DNA from 2 places in the Pseudomonas sp. 86_A genome. Region 2 is predicted to be linked to the other one. Evidence: predicted binding sites of a transcription regulator. Region 2 holds the regulator's gene; the other holds the start of a gene.
The links. The regulator sigma-54, encoded in region 2, starts transcription at its own class of promoters, with help from an activator protein. The targets are predictions, from matches to a motif close to ANTGGCATNNANNTTGCTNT.
Positions count from the first base shown of each region.

Region 1 (7,310 bases), on a different contig from region 2:
AGCAGGGTGCCGAGGATCGCGCAACCGGTGGCGCCCAGCGGGTGGCCCATCGCGATGGAGCCGCCATTGACGTTGACCTTGTCCGGGTCCACCGCCATGTCCTTGATGAACTTGAGCACCACCGAGGCAAACGCCTCGTTGACCTCGAACAGGTCGATGTCTTCCACGCGCAACCCGGCCTTGGCCAGCGCCTTGCGGGTGGCCGGTGCCGGACCGGTGAGCATGATGGTCGGGTCAGTGCTGGTCACCGCCGTGGCGACGATTCGTGCCCGTGGCTGCAAGCCGAGTGCACGGCCCTTGGCTTCGGAGCCGATCAACATCAGCGCCGCCCCGTCGACGATTCCGGAGCTGTTGCCCGGGGTGTGCACGTGATTGATCCGCTCGACATGGCTGTAGACCCGCAGCGCCGTGGCGTCGAAGCCCATTTGGCCGATCATTTCGAAACTCGGCTTGAGTTTGCCGAGGCCTTCCATGGTCGACTCGGCGCGAATGAATTCGTCATGGTCGAGCAGGATGATGCCGTTCTGATCCTGCACCGGCACCAGCGACTTGTTGAACGCACCATTGGCCCGCGCCCGCGCCGCCTTGTATTGCGAATGCAGCGCGTAGGCATCGACGTCCTCACGGCTGAAGCCTTCAAGGGTGGCGATCAGGTCCGCGCCGACGCCCTGCGGGGTGAAGTGGCTGTGCAGGTTGGTTTGCGGGTCCAGCGCCCAGGCGCCGCCGTCGCTGCCCATCGGCACCCGCGACATCGACTCGACGCCGCCCACCACCACCAGGTCTTCGAATCCGGAGCGGACTTTCATCGCGCCGAGGTTCACCGCCTCCAGACCCGAGGCGCAGAAGCGGTTGATCTGCACGCCCGCCACGCTGACGTCCCAATCGGCCACTTGCACCGCAGTCTTGGCGATGTCCGAGCCCTGATCACCAATCGGCGTGACGCAGCCGAGCACCACGTCATCGACCTGGCTGGTGTCCAGCGCGGTGCGGCTTTGCAGTGCGGTCAACAACCCCGCGACCAGATTCACCGGTTTGACGCTGTGCAGCGCGCCATCGGCCTTGCCTTTGCCGCGCGGCGTACGTAACGCATCGAAAATCAAAGCTTGGGTCATGACGTCCTCGAACCTGTGCGGTGAGTGAAATTCGTGGTGTCACTGTTGTCCCGCGCCGTCGAGGATTCAATGACCACAGCGCTCAATGACGTTGACGCGCACGCTCAGACGGACGGTCATCTCACATCGGGTGAACCGGTTCAGGTCCGCGAGTTGTCTAGCAAGCGGGCGGCAAAGAAGCTGGCAATACGCCTCATGCCTTTTTTATCGCTAGTGGCAGCAAATACATACGAAATGGATCTAAGCGGCGCGTGACGCGGGCTCTAAGGTAGTAAATGTACGTCAGAGTCGTCGGGTTTTGCCGGGGCCGGCGTTCTTCAACAGGAAGTGCAGCGTTTGCCGTCATGGATATGCAGGCAGACATCAGGAAATAACAATAAAGGCGGTCAAGCCATGTTCAAACAACCGAAAGTTCGTCAAGCCGGGCTCATTCTTTTCGCCACCACGCTGTTGCTGATTTTGCCGAACCTGACCAAGGTCATCGGCTGACCCAACGGCCGGGTGCACGTCATCGCCATCAAAAATGTGACTGGCCCGCTACCCGGGCCAGCGTGGCTGTGCCAACCTTTGCGCACTTCCACGACATGGACGGCGATCATTTGAAAACGCTCATAATGTTCTCGGCCCTGCTGCTGAGCTTGCCCTTGTCTGCCGCGCAGCTGGACTTGCAGCTGGGTGCAACCAGTCGCACCTGGCAGACCGAGGAATTGCTCAAGCATCCGCAGGTGCAAACCCTCACCATCAAGAACGATGTGTCCTACAAGAAGGACATGACGTATCGCGCCGTGCCCGTCGCGGCACTGCTCACCGGGATCAAGCCGGACGATCACTTGCAAGCCGTGGCGCTGGACGGATTTGCCGCCGAACTGGCCGCTGCCCCGTTGCTCAATACCAAAGGCGCAAGGGCGTGGCTGGCGATCGAGGACCCGGCGCAGCCATGGCCGCCGCTGTCCGAAGGCAGGCACAGCGCGGGGCCGTTTTATCTGGTGTGGACCGATCCGCAAGCCGGCAACATCAGCCCCGAGCAATGGCCGTTCGAAGTGGCCAGCATCAAGCGCATGGCGCCGGTGGCCGCGCGCTTCCCTGCCCTGTTGCCGGATCCCAAGTTGAAAGCGGATGACCCGGTGAATCAGGGTTTTGCGCTGTTTCAGAAAAACTGCCTGGCCTGCCACCGCTTGAACGGTGCGGGCGATGCGCAGTTCGGGCCGGACCTGAACATTCCGTACAACCCGACCGAGTATTTCGGCGCGGATTTCCTCAAACGCTACATTCGTGATCCGCAGAGTCTGCGCCAGTGGCCGCAGGCGAAGATGCCGGGGTTTTCGGCGGATGTGTTGCCGGAGAAGGATTTGCAGATGTTGATTGGCTACTTGCAGCACATGGCTGGGCGCAAGGTTAAGCCTTGAGGACAATCTCCTGTAGGAGCTGCGGCACGCTGCGATCTTTTGATTCTGTTTTACAACCAAGGTCAAAAGATCGCAGCGTGCCGCAGCTCCTACAGGGGGATGCCGTTTACTGTTGTTGCACGGAGATAACCGGGGTTGGCGACACGAACACCTTGGCATGCATCTGCTCACACCCGCCGCCCCGGCGCATGCCACGTACCGGGCAGGCATCCAGATAATCCAGGCCCACCGCCAGTTTCAGATGGCGCTCCGGGCGCGCCAATTGGTTGGTCACGTCGAAGCTGTACCAAGCGTCATCCAGCCACGCTTCGGCCCAGGCATGACTGGCCAGGTGCTCGGCGTCCTCGCTGTACAGATATCCCGACACATACCGCGACGGAATCCCCAGGCTGCGCGCGCAGGCGAGAAATGCATGGGTGTGATCCTGACAAACACCCGCACGCCCGGCGAAAGCTTCGGCGGCACTGGTGTCGACTTCGGTGGAACCCGGCGTGTAGGTCATGTGCTGGTTCAAGCCATGCATCAAGTCGATCAGTGCGGTGCGATCACGTCGCTGTTTGCAGGCATTGCCGGCAAACGCGCGCAACGCCTCGTCAGCCTCGGTCAGGCGGGTAAAGCGCAGGAACGGCAGCGCCGACTGGCTTTCATGCTCGGCCTCGCGCAGCTCATCAATATCAACCTGACCTCGCGCACCGATGATGATCGCTTCGTGCGGCTCGTCCATGGTCAGCACATGCAGGATGTTGCCGAACGGATCGAGCTGGGCGCGCACCGGGCGTGGCAGGTCGAGTTGCCAGCTCAACACGTGCTGACGCTCGCTGTCGTGCGGGGTCAGGCGCAGATACTGGATGCTCGCCCGCACCTGATCCTCATAGTGATAGGTGGTCTCGTGGCTAATGGAAAGTCTCATGCAGCCTCCAGGTATGAACTGTGAATGGCATTGCCCAACTGGCGCACCAGCGGGATGAATTCGGTGAGCCAGGCGTGCAGGCCTTCGGCGAGGATTTCGTTGATACCGGTGTAGCGCAGGCGCGCGTCCATTTCAGCGGCAAGACGTTGCGCAGGACGACCGTTGGCGCCTGGCAGTTGCGCGAGGATCTGGTCGATTTCCTCGGTGCAGGCGCGCAACGAACGCGGCACATCGGCGCGCAACAGCAGCAGTTCGGCAACATGCCGGGCCCCGGGTGCGTCGCGATAGATCTCGGTGTAGGCCTCGAACGATGACAAGGCCCGCAGCAGCGCACTCCACTGGTAATAGGCATGAGCGGTGCCGTCGCTGACCGCTTCGGCCTGATCGCCGGCCATTTCATAGCGCGCATCGAGCAGTCGCAGCGTATTGTCGGCGCGCTCGATGAAGGTGCCGAGGCGAATGAAGCGGAACGCATCGTTGCGCATGATGGTGCCGTACGAGGCGCCACGGAACAGGTGCGAACGCTCCTTGATCCATTCGCAGAAGCGGCTCATGCCGTAACGGCTGAGGCCCTGCTCGGCGATCCCGCGAATCTCCAGCCAGGTGGCGTTGATGTTTTCCCACATGTCCGCGGTGATCCGCCCGCGCACCGCATGCGCACTGGCTCGCGCCGCGCCGAGGCAGCTGTAGATGCTCGCCGGGTTGGCCGCATCGAGGGCGAAAAAGTGCAGCAGGCGTTCGGCGTGCAGTTCGCCGTGACGCTCCAGGTAATCGTCGAGGGTGCCGGTGATCAACAGCGGCATGGCCAGTTCGTGCAGACCGTCGCCGCGACCGTCCTGCGGCATCAGCGACAGCGAATAGCTGATATCGAGCATCCGCGCGAGGTTTTCCGCGCGCTCCAGGTAACGCGACATCCAGTACAGATCCGAGGCAGTTCTACTTAACATGGCAAGCTTCCTTCAATCCTCGACCACCCAGGTGTCCTTGGTTCCGCCACCCTGGGAGGAATTCACCACCAGGGAGCCTTCACGCAGGGCGACACGGGTCAAACCGCCGGGTACGACCCGGGTTTCGCGGCCAGACAGTACAAACGGACGCAGGTCGATATGGCGCGGCGCAATGCCGTTTTCGACAAAGGTCGGACAGGTCGACAGCGACAACGTCGGCTGCGCAATGTACGCGTGGGGCTTGGCCTTGATCCGCTCACGGAACGCATCGATCTGCGCCGTGGTTGACGCCGGCCCTACCAGCATTCCGTAACCGCCGGAGCCTTGGGTCTCCTTGACCACCAGATCCGGCAGATTGGCCAGCACATGGGAAAGTTCCGAGGGGTTGCGGCACTGCCAGGTCGGCACGTTCTTCAGGATCGGTTCTTCGTCGAGGTAGAAACGGATCATCTCGGTGACAAACGGGTACACCGATTTGTCGTCCGCGACCCCGGTGCCGATGGCATTGGCCAGCACCACGTTGCCCGAGCGATAGGACGACAGCAGCCCCGGCACGCCGAGCATCGAATCGGGGTTGAACGCCAGCGGATCGAGGAACGCGTCATCGAGGCGACGGTAGATCACGTCCACCGCTTTCGGCCCGTCGGTGGTGCGCATGAATACTTTGTCGTCGCGCACGAACAGGTCCGCGCCCTCCACCAGCTCGACGCCCATTTCCCGCGCCAGGAAGGCGTGTTCGAAGAACGCACTGTTGAAGCGTCCCGGCGTCAGCACCACCACGCTCGGGTCGTCGATCGGACTGGAGCTTTTCAGCGTGTCGAGTAACAGGTTCGGGTAATGGTCGATGGGTGCGATACGCTGGGCGGCGAACAACTCCGGGAACAGGCGCATCATCATCTTGCGGTCTTCGAGCATGTAGCTGACGCCGCTCGGGGTGCGCAGGTTGTCTTCGAGCACGTAATAGGTGCCGTCGCCGTCGCGCACCAGATCAACGCCGGAGATGTGCGAATAGATGTCGCGGTGCAGGTCCAGGCCCTGCATCGCCAACTGGTACTGCTCGTTGGCCAGCACCTGTTCGGCAGGGATGATCCCGGCCTTGATGATGCGCTGCTCGTGATAGAGGTCGGCGAGAAACATGTTCAGCGCCTTGACCCGCTGGATGCAGCCGCGCTCGACGATCCGCCACTCGCTGGCGGGAATGCTGCGCGGAATGGTGTCGAAAGGAATCAGGCGCTCGGTGCCCTGCTCGTCCCCATAGAGCGTGAAGGTGATGCCGGCCCGGTGGAACAGCAGATCAGCCTCGCGTCGCCGTTGTGCCAGCAACTCGTCAGGCGTATCGGCCAGCCAGCGGGCGAACTCCCGGTAATGCGGGCGGACCTGGCCGCCGGCATCGTACATTTCATCAAAATAGGTGCGGATCATGCCGTACTCCTTGTCACCCGGACCAACAGGCCTTCGCAAGGCCCGTGCCATCGGCATAAACGCTTTGATTTCAATCGGTTGGATATTCACGCCAGCAGCGCCGCACCATTCCTGTGCGGCAAATGCCCCAACCTGATCGCCCCCGCCTCATTGCGACGCAGTGCTGTCGCCTATCACCAGCATAGTCAGAGTTGATTTCACTGCCCGGCGCAGGCTGCGGATAATCCGCGCATCTGCTGCAAAACTTCATCGGCCACTGCGCCACGAAGGACTCGGCTCAACGGCTCTGGACTGCCGTCGCAGCCCGCCCCGCTTAACCCTGAGCGGTTTTCTCTGCTTATCGGTCTTCCCTTTTAGCCACCTTCTCCGGTGGCTTTTTTTTTGCCTTCTGGAAATGTTTTGAAAGCAAAAGCAAAAGATCGCAGCCTGCGGCAGCTCCTGCAGGTGATCGTGCAGGAGCTGCCGCAGGCTGCGATCTTTTGATCTTTGAATGAACAACGGCCAACCCGAGGGTCAGCCGTTGTTCACTACCTGAAACCGGAGATCAGTTCAGACGATGGCGATTGCGCACCTCCTGCTTCACGCCCCAGCCCTCGATGATGCCGCCCAGCGGCTCGACCACGGCTGAGAAGCCCTGCTCGAAATCGCCAATGTCGTCATAGGTTGCGTACATCACCTTGCTCAATTCCAGCGACCAGGCACCATCGTCGCGCGCACTGACCTGGGCATTGATGGATTCACCGCGAAATTTGCCTGCCGCCCTGCGCGCCCGCTCCTCGTCCGGGAAAATCGCGTAGAACTCGATGGGATGGAACCGGGAAAAATCGAAGCCGCCTTCTTTCATGCGGCGCAGTACGTTGCTGCTGATGTCTTCTTGATAGGCTGTGCTCATGAATCGTCCCCCTCGGATAGATGGATAGACTTTCCGTATTCCCGCCCCGGGCCTTACAGGCCAAAGTACTTCGACAACGTGGTTGTACGCGGGAAACAAGCATGTAGCTGACAAGACCAGACCTTAGCGAGTCGTTCGCTGATCTCGCTTGCAGAGTAGCCCCAAGACAGAGGCGCTGCCAAGGCCTGGCGTGTCGGGTGACAAGAAGAATTTCAGATTGGTGTGATGCTGCGGATTTCGATGCTGTTCTGGGCTTTCAGGTTTTTTGCACCTGCGTCTGGAGTTCGCCCTTCCAGATCATTCATATCCAGTTCCGCGGCCACGGGCAGGAGCCGTTCCTTGATCAGGCGTGCGGCCTCGTCATCGCTGGGGCATTCGGCGCGCTCGAACACCTCATCGACAATTTCACCATGATCGTCCACGAAAGTGACTTTCCACTTTTGCATCGGTGCCTCCTCGATCAAACCCGCAAATGGGCTTACCTCTATCTCGACTTTTGGCGAGATTGATCGTTCAAAAGGATTGCAGCGGGCGAACATGAAAAAAAATTAATTGATGGGGAAACAGGCTTGTGTGGCGAGGGAGCTTGCTCCCGCCGGGCTGCGAAGCGGCCCCAAAATA
Region 1 is NZ_JAFGYS010000022.1:54,714-62,023, reverse strand. It holds gene J5M57_RS26515 (acetyl-CoA C-acetyltransferase) at 1-1,112, opposite strand, end outside; gene J5M57_RS26510 (cytochrome c) at 1,697-2,518, shown strand; gene J5M57_RS26505 (transglutaminase family protein) at 2,625-3,428, opposite strand; gene J5M57_RS26500 (alpha-E domain-containing protein) at 3,425-4,375, opposite strand; gene J5M57_RS26495 (circularly permuted type 2 ATP-grasp protein) at 4,388-5,797, opposite strand; gene J5M57_RS26490 (ribonuclease E inhibitor RraB) at 6,342-6,689, opposite strand; gene J5M57_RS26485 (hypothetical protein) at 6,902-7,135, opposite strand.
Region 1: J5M57_RS26495 (circularly permuted type 2 ATP-grasp protein) is a predicted target of sigma-54. The motif match lies at 5,830-5,849, and genes of this name have one in related genera.

Region 2 (7,310 bases):
AGCAGGGCGGTCTCGTCATGAATGGCTTCGGCCAGCGAGCGATTGGCGGTGCTCAACGGGTGGCGCCGACGGGTTTCCGAGAAGCGCTTGAGCAGGGTTTCCTCGTCGGCATCCAGATAGAGCACGTCGCACTGGATGTGCCGGCTGCGGACTTCTTCCAGAAGCTCGGGGAAGCGCGACAGATGGCTCGGCAGGTTGCGGGCATCAATCGACACAGCCACCAGCGGCTGGGCCAGTTCGGTGTGAACCAGAGCGCGTTCGGCGAGTTCGGGCAAAAGGCCGGCCGGCAGGTTATCGATGCAGTAGTAGCCGTTGTCCTCAAGGACATCCAGTGCGGTGCTTTTACCCGAGCCGGAGCGGCCGCTGACAATGATCAAGCGCATGATTAGTGACCGTTCTGCTCGCTCAGGACGACCTGATACAAGGCTTCGTTACTCGGTGCGCTGCGCAGTTTTTCGCGCACTTCCTTGCGATCGAGCATGCTGGCGATCTGGCGCAGTAATTCCAGGTGGGCATCGGTGGCCGCTTCCGGGACCAGCAGGACAAACAGCAGGTCAACCGGTGCGCCGTCGATGGCATCGAAATCGATGGGGGCATCAAGGTGCATCAATGCGCTGATAGGCGCTTCGCAGCCTTTGAGGCGGCAGTGGGGAATGGCGATGCCGTTGCCGAAACCGGTGGAACCGAGTTTCTCACGGGCGATCAGCGCCTCGAAGACATCCTGCATCTCCAGATCCGGCACTTCGCGGGCGATCAGGTTGGCAATCTGTTCGAGGGCTTTCTTTTTACTGCCGCCCGGCACGTTCACGAGGGAACGGCCGGGGGTCAGGATACTTTCAAGTCGGATCATGGGGTGGGGGGTTATCGACCGGTCGCGCCCTGGAGCAGGCTCTGGGTCTTTTCCTTATGCTTTTTGAGTTGTTTATCCAGCTTGTCGGTCAAGGCGTCGATCGCCGCGTACATATCGGTATGTTCCGCGTTGGCGACCACTTCGCTGCCGGGTATATGCAAGGTGGCTTCGATTTTCTGCTTCAGCTTTTCGACGCACATCGTGACCTGCACGTTGGTGATCTTGTCGAAATGGCGCTCTAATCGTTCGAGTTTCTCATTGATGTAAGCGCGCAGAGGTTCGGTCACTTCCAGTTGGTGTCCACTGATGTTGACTTGCATACAGCTTCTCCTTCGTTGCCAGTGCATAAAGCGGCAGGCCGGATAGCCTGCCACTGGAACGCTGTAACGTGGCTTACATCAACCGCTTGCGTTCGCTCGAAGGCGCGATCCCGAGGGATTCGCGGTACTTGGCGACGGTGCGGCGAGCCACCTGAATGCCTTGTGCCTCCAGTAAACCAGCGATCTTGCTGTCACTCAACGGCTTTTTCTGATTTTCCGCCGCAACCAGTTTTTTGATGATTGCGCGGATCGCTGTGGACGAGCATTCGCCGCCTTCGGAGGTGCTGACGTGGCTGGAGAAAAAGTATTTCAGTTCATAAATACCGCGCGGGGTATGCATGAATTTCTGCGTGGTGACCCGGGAAATCGTCGATTCGTGCATGCCGACCGCCTCGGCGATGTCGTGCAGGACCAACGGTTTCATGGCTTCGTCACCGTATTCCAGGAAGCCGCGCTGATGCTCGACGATCTGGGTGGCGACTTTCATCAGGGTTTCGTTGCGGCTTTGCAGGCTCTTGATGAACCAGCGCGCTTCCTGAAGCTGATTGCGCATGAAAGTGTTGTCGGCGCTGGTGTCGGCACGGCGGACGAAGCCTGCATATTGCGCATTGACCCGCAGGCGCGGTACCGACTCCTGGTTCAGCTCGACCAGCCAGCGTTCGTTGTCCTTGCGCACAATGACGTCGGGCACCACGTATTCGGCTTCGGTCGATTCGATCTGCGAACCCGGGCGCGGGTTGAGGCTCTGCACCAGTTCGATGACCTGGCGCAGCTCATCTTCCTTGAGCTTCATGCGTCGCATCAGCTGGCTGTAGTCGCGGCTGCCCAGCAGATCGATGTAGTCGCTGACCAGACGCTTGGCTTCGTTCAGCCAAGGGGTCTTGGCGGGCAGCTGACGCAGTTGCAGCAGCAGGCATTCGCTGAGATTGCGCGCACCGATGCCGGCTGGTTCGAATTGCTGGATGCGATGCAGGACGGCTTCGATCTCGTCCAGCTCGATGTCGAGCTCCGGGTCAAAGGCGTCGAGAATTTCTTCGAGGGTTTCGTCGAGGTAGCCCTGATTGTTGATGCAGTCGATCAGGGTCACGGCGATCAGGCGATCCGTGTCGGACATCGGCGCCAGGTTCAGCTGCCACAGTAGATGGCTGTGCAGGCTTTCCCCGGCGGAGGTGCGGGTGGTGAAGTCCCACTCGTCGTCATCGCTGGTGGGCAGGCTGCTGGCGCTGGTCTGGTAGACGTCTTCCCAGGCGGTGTCGACGGGCAGCTCGTTAGGGATGCGCTCGTTCCATTCGCCATCCTCCAGGTTGTCCACCGTCGGGGCGGTTTCCTGATAGGACGGTTCCTGAATCTCGGTATTGGGCTTTTGTTCGGCGTTGTCCGCCAAAGGATCGGAGTTGTCGAAGTCGTCGCCGTCTTCCTGGCGTTCGAGCATCGGATTGGATTCCAGGGCCTCCTGGATTTCCTGTTGCAGGTCCAGGGTGGACAATTGGAGCAGGCGGATGGCCTGTTGCAGCTGCGGTGTCATCGTCAGCTGCTGGCCCATTCTCAAGACTAGCGATGGTTTCATGGCAGGGGCTTAACACCTTATTCGCCGGCGCGCATGCGCCATCCACTACAGGGCGCCGAAGCGCCAAACTTAAGCAAATTATATGCCTGAAACTGTCGTGTTTGCCTAGAGCGCTGTAACAATAAAAGCGTATAAAAATCAGCTTCAACGTTACAGCACCCCAACGGCTGGCCGGGTGTGCTCGCGCTTTAGAGGCGGAACTCGTGGCCCAGGTACACTTCCTTCACCAGATCGTTGGCGAGGATGGTTGCAGCGTCACCTTCGGCGATCAATTGACCGTCGTTGACGATGTAAGCGGTTTCGCAGATATCCAGGGTCTCGCGGACGTTGTGGTCGGTGATCAGTACGCCGATGCCCTTGGCCTTGAGGTGATGGATGATCTGCTTGATGTCGCCGACCGAGATCGGGTCGACACCGGCGAACGGTTCGTCGAGCAGGATGAATTTCGGTGCGGTGGCCAAGGCGCGAGCGATTTCCACCCGGCGGCGTTCACCACCGGACAGGCTCATGCCGAGGTTGTCGCGGATGTGGCTGATGTGGAATTCCTGCAGCAGGCTTTCCAGTTCCTTGCGACGCCCGGCCTTGTCGAGTTCGGCGCGGGTCTCGAGGATGGCCATGATGTTGTCGGCTACCGACAGTTTGCGGAAGATCGACGCTTCTTGCGGCAGATAGCCGATACCGGCCTTGGCGCGACCGTGCATGGGCTGGTGGCTGACGTCCAGATCGTCGATCAGCACGCGACCCTGATCGGCCTGCACCAGGCCAACGATCATGTAGAAACAGGTGGTCTTGCCAGCGCCGTTCGGGCCGAGCAGGCCAACGATCTGGCCGCTGTCGATCGACAGGCTGACGTCGCGCACAACCTGGCGGCTTTTATAGGCCTTGGCCAGGTGCTGAGCTTTCAGAGTTGCCATTACTGGGTTTTCTCGTCGGTTTTCTTCTTCGGCTGGATCACCATGTCGATGCGCGGACGCGCTTCAGTGACCTTGCTGCCGGTAGCGCGACCGGCGCTGGCCAGTTTCTTCACGGTGTCGTAGACGATTTTCTCGCCCTGAGTGGTGTTGTTGTCCTTGTCGACAACCTTGGCCTTGTCGATCAGCACGACGCGGTTTTGCGCAGCGTGGTACTGGATCGTCACGCCCCAGCCCTGAACAGGCTTGGTGTCGCCAGCGGTTTGCAATTGCTCGAAGTAGGCAAGGTTGCCGACCGAAGTCACGACGTCGATGTCACCTGTCTTGGTGCGGGTGATGGTCACCGTGTTGCCTTTAACGGTCATCGAGCCCTGGGTGATGATCACATCACCTTTATAGGTGGCGATGCCGTTCTTGTCGTCCAGTTGGGCGTCGTCGGCCTGAATGCGGATAGGTTGCTGCTGATCGTTCGGCAGAGCCCAGGCGCTCACGCTTCCCAGTGCTGCGCCCAGACTGAGCAAAATAGGGAGGGTTTTAACGAGCCTCATACTGTCCTCTTACGTTCGATTGCAGGTGTATCCTGCTTTCCTTCAAATACGCCTTCATTCCCACGCCAGTCGATACACCGCCAGCGCCGTCGATTCTAACGGGTTGCTCGGTCTGCGCATATTGCTGCTGAGGGAACACCGTCATTCGTGTACTGGTGATCAGGGTGTCGCGGTTCTTTTCATCGGTGCGCTTGATGCGTACCGAGTCGATCAGTTCTACCTGCGTTCCGTCAGGATTCACCTCGCCACGCTCGCTGGTCACGTGCCATGGGAATTCGGTGCCGCGGAACATGTTCAGGTCGGGTTTGGTGACCAGGGTCACGTCCGTCGCTTTCAGGTGCTCGGCCTTGTCGGAGGTCATTTCGTACTGCAGCTTGCCGTCCGGAAGGTATTGCAGGGTATGTGTGTTGGTGGCGTACCAGTCGATGGCCGTGTCTTCGACCTTGACCACAGGTTTGTCGAGGAAACGCTCAGGGCTGATGTTCCAGTAGCCGACCGCCGCAAACATGGCAGCGATACAGCCGAACAGCAGGAAGTTGCGAAATTTTTTGCTAAACATGATTTGGCTCACAGGTACGCGGCGTTGGCCGCATCGAGGCGGCCCTGGGCGCGCAGGATCAATTCGCAGAATTCGCGGGCAGCGCCTTCGCCACCGCGAGCCCGAGTGACGCCATGGGCGTGTTCGCGCACGAAGTCGGCAGCGTTGGCAACGGCCATGCCCAGGCCTACGCGGCGGATCACCGGCAGGTCAGGCAAGTCGTCACCGAGGTAGGCGACCTGTTCATAGCTTAGGCCCAGTTGCGCCAGTAGACCGTCCAGAACCACCAATTTGTCCTCGCGACCCTGAAACAGGTGCGGGATACCGAGGTTCTTCGCCCGGCGCTCGACCACAGGAGTCTTGCGACCGCTGATGATCGCGGTTTCGACGCCGGCGTTCATCAGCATCTTGATGCCTTGGCCGTCGAGGGTGTTGAACGTCTTGAATTCGCTGCCGTCTTCAAGGAAGTACAGGCGACCGTCGGTGAGGACGCCGTCGACGTCGAATACCGCCAGTTTGATCGCTTTGCCGCGCTGCAGCAGGTCGGTTGTCATTACATCACTCCTGCACGCAGCAGATCGGAGAGGTTGAAGGCGCCGATCGGGCGATCTTCTTCATCCACGACAACCAGTGCGTTGATTCGGTGGTCTTCCATGATTTTCAGCGCTTCGGCGGCGAGCATTTCGGGCCGTGCGGTCTTGCCGTGCGCGGTCATGACCTGGTCGATGGTGGCGCTACGGATGTCGATGCTGCGATCCAGCGTGCGACGCAGGTCGCCGTCGGTGAAGATCCCGGCCAGTTTGCCGTCGGCTTCAACAATCGCGGTCATGCCCAGGCCCTTGCGGGTCATTTCCATGAGCGCATCCTTGAGCAGGGTGCCGCGTTGCACCAGTGGCAGTTCCTGGCCGGCGTGCATGACGTTTTCGACTTTCAGCAGCAGGCGTCGGCCCAGCGCGCCGCCCGGGTGGGAAAAAGCGAAATCTTCAGCGGTAAAACCACGGGCTTCGAGCAGCGCCACGGCCAGCGCGTCGCCCATGACCAGCGCAGCGGTGGTCGAGGATGTCGGCGCCAGGTTCAAAGGGCAGGCTTCATGCTCGACATGCACGTTGAGATTGACCTCGGCGGCCTTGGCCAGCGGCGACTGCGGATTGCCGGTCACGCTGATCAACTGGATGCCCAGGCGTTTGATCAAAGGCAGCAGGGTGACGATTTCGTTGGTCGAGCCGGAGTTGGACAGGGCGAGGATCACGTCGTCGCGGGTGATCATGCCCATGTCGCCGTGGCTGGCTTCGGCTGGATGCACGAAAAAGGCCGGGGTGCCGGTGCTGGCCAGGGTTGCAGCAATCTTGTTGCCGACGTGCCCGGATTTGCCCATGCCGACGACGACCACACGGCCTTTGCTGGCCAGAATCATCTCGCAAGCGCGTACGAAATCGGCGTCGATATGGGGCAACAAGCCTTGTACGGCTTCCACTTCGAGGCGGATGGTGCGTTGTGCCGATTGAATCAGGTCGCTGGATTGGCTCATGTCAGAAATCGTATAGCCCGATGAAAAGGCGGCGATTATAGCGGTTATGTTGAAAAGCCTCACGCAAGTTCGTCGTGCTTTGTCATTCCTCGTAACCAAAACCCTTAAAAAGTGCCGTCAGGCCTGTCATATCGCTGAACACGGACGGGCTTGGGCCTTGGGCGCTTGGCGATTGCAGTGATATAGTTCGCCGCCAGTTCGGCCCGCCCGGGAGGTATGTGCTTTCCAAGGAAAGCCAGGCGTCCGAGTGAGAGGCTGCATCGCAAGGAGTTTAGATGAGTGCCGATAACGCCTACGCGGTCGAGCTGAAGGGAGTCTCCTTCAAGCGCGGTGCGCGCAGCATTTTCAATAACGTCGATATTCGCATCCCGCGCGGCAAGGTCACCGGCATCATGGGACCTTCCGGGTGTGGCAAGACCACGCTGCTGCGTTTGATGGGGGCGCAATTGCGTCCTTCCAGCGGGGAAGTGTGGGTCAACGGTCAGAACCTGCCGACGCTGTCGCGCAGTGATCTGTTCGATGCGCGAAAGCACATGGGCGTGCTGTTTCAGAGCGGCGCACTGTTTACCGATCTCGATGTGTTCGAGAACGTCGCTTTCCCCCTGCGTGTCCATACCCAATTGCCGGATGAGATGATCCGCGACATCGTCCTGCTCAAATTGCAGGCGGTCGGTCTGCGGGGCGCGATCGAGTTGATGCCCGACGAGCTTTCGGGAGGCATGAAACGTCGTGTTGCCCTGGCCCGTGCGATTGCCCTCGATCCGCAGATTCTCATGTATGACGAGCCGTTCGTCGGTCAGGATCCGATCGCCATGGGCGTGCTGGTCCGTCTGATCCGTCTGCTCAACGATGCGCTGGGCATCACCAGCATCGTGGTGTCCCACGATCTGGCCGAGACCGCGAGCATCGCTGACTACATCTATGTAGTAGGTGATGGTCAGGTGTTGGGGCAGGGTACGCCGGACGAGTTGATGAATTCGGATGAACCCCGTATTCGCCAGTTCATGACCGGTAACCCCGACGGCCCGGTGCCGTACCATTTTCCAGC
Region 2 is NZ_JAFGYS010000002.1:293,662-300,971, reverse strand. It holds gene rapZ (RNase adapter RapZ) at 1-383, opposite strand, end outside; gene ptsN (PTS IIA-like nitrogen regulatory protein PtsN) at 386-850, opposite strand; gene raiA (ribosome-associated translation inhibitor RaiA) at 862-1,170, opposite strand; gene J5M57_RS04750 (RNA polymerase factor sigma-54) at 1,244-2,737, opposite strand; gene lptB (LPS export ABC transporter ATP-binding protein) at 2,926-3,651, opposite strand; gene lptA (lipopolysaccharide transport periplasmic protein LptA) at 3,651-4,196, opposite strand; gene lptC (LPS export ABC transporter periplasmic protein LptC) at 4,183-4,755, opposite strand; gene J5M57_RS04730 (HAD family hydrolase) at 4,764-5,288, opposite strand; gene J5M57_RS04725 (KpsF/GutQ family sugar-phosphate isomerase) at 5,288-6,262, opposite strand; gene J5M57_RS04720 (ATP-binding cassette domain-containing protein) at 6,538-7,310, shown strand, end outside.